DNA from 2 places in the Mucilaginibacter antarcticus genome. Region 2 is predicted to be linked to the other one. Evidence: riboswitches for the same ligand, from Rfam matches in the RefSeq annotation. Region 2 holds a riboswitch; the other holds the start of a gene.
The links. A riboswitch is a leader RNA that binds a small molecule or an ion and turns the genes downstream of it on or off. The one in region 2 is predicted to bind cobalamin.
Positions count from the first base shown of each region.

Region 1: linked by a shared signal. The riboswitch ahead of metE (5-methyltetrahydropteroyltriglutamate--homocysteine S-methyltransferase) and the one ahead of ACFSYC_RS15705 (TonB-dependent receptor) in region 2 are both predicted to bind cobalamin.

Region 1 is NZ_JBHUON010000001.1:175,432-177,909, reverse strand. Features, by position in the region: gene ACFSYC_RS00765 (S41 family peptidase) at 1-333, opposite strand, end outside; gene ACFSYC_RS00760 (Lrp/AsnC family transcriptional regulator) at 433-894, opposite strand; cobalamin riboswitch at 1,027-1,164, shown strand; gene metE (5-methyltetrahydropteroyltriglutamate--homocysteine S-methyltransferase) at 1,183-2,478, shown strand, end outside.
Region 2 is NZ_JBHUON010000021.1:71,757-74,234, forward strand. Features, by position in the region: gene ACFSYC_RS15695 (dicarboxylate/amino acid:cation symporter) at 1-217, shown strand, start outside; gene ACFSYC_RS15700 (SRPBCC family protein) at 311-1,057, opposite strand; cobalamin riboswitch at 1,163-1,368, shown strand; gene ACFSYC_RS15705 (TonB-dependent receptor) at 1,626-2,478, shown strand, end outside.

The DNA of each region.
Region 1 (2,478 bases), on a different contig from region 2:
CGAACCTCTTGGTCCCTGAGGTGCGCTGCGAGAAACACGCAGGTGTACATCTTTATGCGTTTTACGCAGGTCTTCGGTAAGTTTCGATGCCAATTCGTTTTCTGTCAGGTTATTATAACGGCCCGCTGCTTCAAATTTAAGCAAAGCCTCTTTATACTTAGCGCTAATTTCAGGGAACGGGTATACTTCTACCAACCTGTCGGTAAGCTTGGTAACAACAGCATGCCTGTCGGCCTCGCTTACGGTTTGGGCAATTGTTGTCAGGTTGCTCAATAGCAATACTGTTGCCGCACCCATGGCACGGCCGGCTAGTTTGGTTAGGGTTGATTTCATTAAGAGAGTTAAAATGAGATAATTAATTTTAACAAATATAATATTCAGGCCATATCGGCACAAGCCTTAACACATATGTTACCCAAGCGGGTAAATACCCTACAAATTGATGTTGTAAGAGTTCTTGTTCTCGCACATCACAAAGGTGCTATGTGTGCTACCAATGCTTTTTACCGACCCAAGCTTATTAAATACAAAGTCTTGATAATGCTTCATATTCCGGGCATAAACCTTCAATAAAAAGTCATAATCGCCGGATATATTGTAGCATTCTGTTACTTCCTTTAGTTGCAGTACATCGCTCACAAAATCATGACCGATACTTTTGTCATGCTGCTTAAGCCTGATGTTGCAAAAGATAATCAACCCCTGATTAAGTTTCTCTGAATCTATCAGGGCTATATATTTTTTAATATAACCATTTCCCTCTAATCGTTTAACGCGCTCAAATACTGGCGAGGGCGAAAGGTTTACCCTTGCAGCCAGCTCTTTCATGGTCAAAGTTGAATCATTACCCAATAGTTTTAAAAGCTTAATATCTGTTTCGTCCAGTTCTGGCATAGAATAATTTTCTTTGTTTAAATGATTTAAGTTGTTCTTGCAGACTAATAAATGTTAATAATCGATAAATGTAGATTTTTAAGCCGAATAAATATTAAAATAAAGCACAGTAATCTTTATATATAATTTTGAGAAGAATTTTAAGCTTAAGATTTTATCTACGTACTTAAATGGGATCAAGGGGGAACCGTGTGCAAATCATGGGCTTTCGCGCAAATGTGAGTAATGGATGTTACTAGCCAGATTACCTGCCTTAAGTATAATTTATCAATTAAAACATTAAAGAAAATGCTAACACAAAACCTGGGCTACCCGCGCATTGGTGGCCAACGACAACTAAAAAAAGCCTGCGAAAACTTTTGGGCAGGCAAAATTAACCTGGACGAATTACAGCAGGTTGCTTACACGATAAGGGAAGAAAACTGGCAAACGCAATTGCAGGCCGGTATTGATCTTATTCCCTGTAACGATTACAGTTATTACGACCAAATGCTGGATATGAACCTGCTTTTAGGTGTAATACCTGAGCGCTACGCCCCCGTAACAAAAGTGGCCGGGAATAATGAGATCGATCTTTATTTTGCTATGGCCCGTGGCTATCAAAAAAACAACCTGGACATTACCGCCATGGAAATGACGAAATGGCTGGATACAAATTATCACTACATAGTGCCCGAGTTTACTGGTAAACAACAATTTAAAATATCGTCTGAAAAAGTGTTTGAACAATATGCCGCGGGCAAGATAACATTGGGCGATAAAGCGAAGCCTGTTTTAGTTGGCCCGGTGAGCTACCTGTTATTGGGCAAAGAAAAGGAGCAGGGCTTTGAGCGCGTAGACCTGATAAAAAAATTGGTGCCTGTTTATGTTGAAATCATTAACCGTTTGATACAACAGGGCGCCACCTGGATACAACTGGATGAACCTTGCCTGGCGCTAGACTTGTCTAAAAAAGAAAAAGAAGCCTTTGATTTTGCTTACCGCGCTATTTCCAACCGCATAAGTGGCGTTAAGCTGGTGGTGGCTACTTATTTTGAAGCGTTGTTAGATAATACAAACTTAGCCTTAAACCTGCCCATTGCAGCTTTGCACGTTGATTTGGTACGTGCTCCCGAGCAACTGGACGAAGTTTTAGCGTTGATCCCAGATAGCCTGCAACTTTCTGTTGGGGTTGTTGATGGCCGCAACGTTTGGAAAAATGACTACGAAAAATCATTAGCCTTGATTTATAGAGCAATCGAAAAATTGGGCAGCGATCGTGTCATTATTGCGCCATCATGCTCATTGTTGCACAGCCCAATTGATTTGGATCTGGAAACTGCCATTGACCCTGACATTAAAGTCTGGATGGCTTTTGCTAAACAGAAGTTAAAGGAAGTTGCCGAGTTAAAACAGATCGTTAGCGGAAATTTTGAGTTGCTGCAAGCCAATAAAAAAGCCATCGCTAGTAGAAGCGCGTCGCAAAAAGTGCATAAGCAGGTTGTGAAAGATCGCGTTAGTGCTATTACCGAAGCTGATGCTACCCGCAAAAGCGCTTTCCCTATCCGCCAGCAATTGCACCGCGAACGATTTAATTTGCCTTAC
Region 2 (2,478 bases):
GACCGTATTAGTTAGTATTGTTGAGGGGGGCATCCCCAATGGTGGTTACATTGGCGAATTGTTGTTTATATCAGCTTACGGTTTCCCGCCCGAAGCATTACCGCCAACCATTATTATAGGCACTTTGATAGACCCGGTTGCCACACTTCTTAATGCTACTGGTGATACAGTGGGCGCAATGTTGATTCAAAAATTTACGGGCAAACTTTCTACTTAAACGAAAATATAGATTCGATAAAAAAAGTCCATCGCCGGATAACGATGAACTTTTTTTATCACAATACTTTGCGACTAGCTATGGTGAGCTAATTTATGTGGTTGCTGTATGTTGACTGCCATTTTGTGACAAAGGCTTTAGCGTATTCTCTAAATCCATATATTGTTTAAAGTTGCGTACGTCAGTATCGACTATGTTTTTAAATAACGGATTCAACACGTTTGCAATACTTGCGCCAACGCCGCCAGCAGGTGGCTGATAAGTAATAATCACGTCAACCACAGTGCCCGTTCCGTCTTCGGTATCTCGAAAGAAAACTTTACCCGCATTGTCTAGAACCGAATTTGGCAGTGAGCTCCAGCCGATAACTTCGCCCGGGTTGTCTTTTACAATTTCGGCATCCCAACTTATAGTGCCCACACCTGTAGGCAGCTTAAGCACCCAATGTGAACGATCACTATCAATCACTTCCACACTCTCAAGGTGATTCATAAATAATGGCAAGTTATCAAGCTTACGCCAAAAATCATATACCGCCTTACGGGGCTTATTCACTGTAAAAGCAGAGCGAATATTGACGTTGATAGGTTCTTGAGTGTCTTTACCAATTTTTTGGTAAACAGCGCAGTGGCCGGTCATGCCGCGATTCATGAGATAACCTGCGGCGCCCAATTTTAATAAGCTGGTCAAAGGGCTCGAAAATAAATTTCCTAATCCAGAGAATGCCAATTTTACGCCTGCAGCTACAGAAATATATCGCTCAGGCCAGTTTACATTAAGAGTTTCCGGATTTGCTACGTCGCTGTGCAATTTAACCGGATAGAAATTATTTGATGCCATGTTGTTTATTTATAGGTATTTCTATTTAACAGCATACCAGCAGCTAAGTTTTGCTTTTCAAAAAAATTATTAATAACCGTTACTTTGCGTTTACCAATTGTTATTCTACTTTTGCACCGCTTTAGGTTTCACTAACCATATCATCGGTTAATGAATTAAAAGGGAATACGGTGTAAATCCGTAACTGTCCCGCAGCTGTAAGCTCCGTATACCAACGTCCAATCAATTGGTCACTATCCGTTAGTTAATGGATGGGAAGACCGGACGAAAGGGGAGCAAGTCAGAAGACCTGCCAAGGCATTATACTAATTCACAGCTTTCGGGGATTGAAGCTTGGATATGATGCTCACCTGTCATAACGGCGTGTTTTCAGTCCATTATTACGTTTCCAGGAGTTTGTGTTGTTGTTATTGCAGCCATGAACAAAGTAATATTATCTGGATTTAATTATCGGCCATTTTTATGGCGATGTCTCTGGCTAGTACTATCCTTAACTCTCCCTGGCAAGGCTTTTGCCCAAAACGATACATTAAAAAAAATCAAGGAAATTAGGGTTAACGCCACAACCATGCCCGTACAGCAGGTTGTCGTTCCCTCGCAGACCATCACCGCCAGTGATTTTATAAAATACAATGCATTGAATGTGGCCGACGCTGTCCGTAATTTTTCGGGTGTGATTATTAAAGATTATGGAGGAATAGGTGGATTAAAAACCATGTCGGTGCGCGGACTAGGGGCTAACCACACCGCTGTTCTCTACGATGGTATACAAATTAACGATGCCGAGAACGGGCAAGTTGATTTGGGTAAACTTAACGTTAGTAATATTCAGAAGATATCGCTTTACAATGCACAACCCCCAAATATATTACAAACGGCACGAGCGTTTGCTGCAGCCAGCGTGTTATCCATTGAAACTACTAAGCCTAAACTCACGATAGAAAAACCCTATCAGCTAACTGCCGGTATTAAAACCGGCAGTTTTGGATTGTTTAATCCATACTTACAGTACCAGCAGCGTTTAAGTGTTGATTGGGCAGTGATTATTAACGCCTACACCCAAAATGCCAATGGCGAATACCGATACTTAGCAAGCGATGGCAAAACCGTGACCGAGCAAAAGCGTACAGGTACTGAAGTTGCAATGCAACAGGTTGATGGCGCGTTGATTTGGGATACGGATAAGAATAAACTTAACATCCATATCAACTACTTTAATTCAGATAGAGGAGTACCCGGTGTCGTTAGACCGTACACAACACCTGAAAGTGGCCAGAAACTGTATAACCGAGACTTGTTTTTGCAGGGTGCTTATCAGCATAACTGGAACAGTGGTTTGCAATTACTGATTAGTTCAAAATTCGCTCAAAACCAATTGTTTTACTTTGATCCAGATTTACAACGAACTGGTAAGGTGCTTG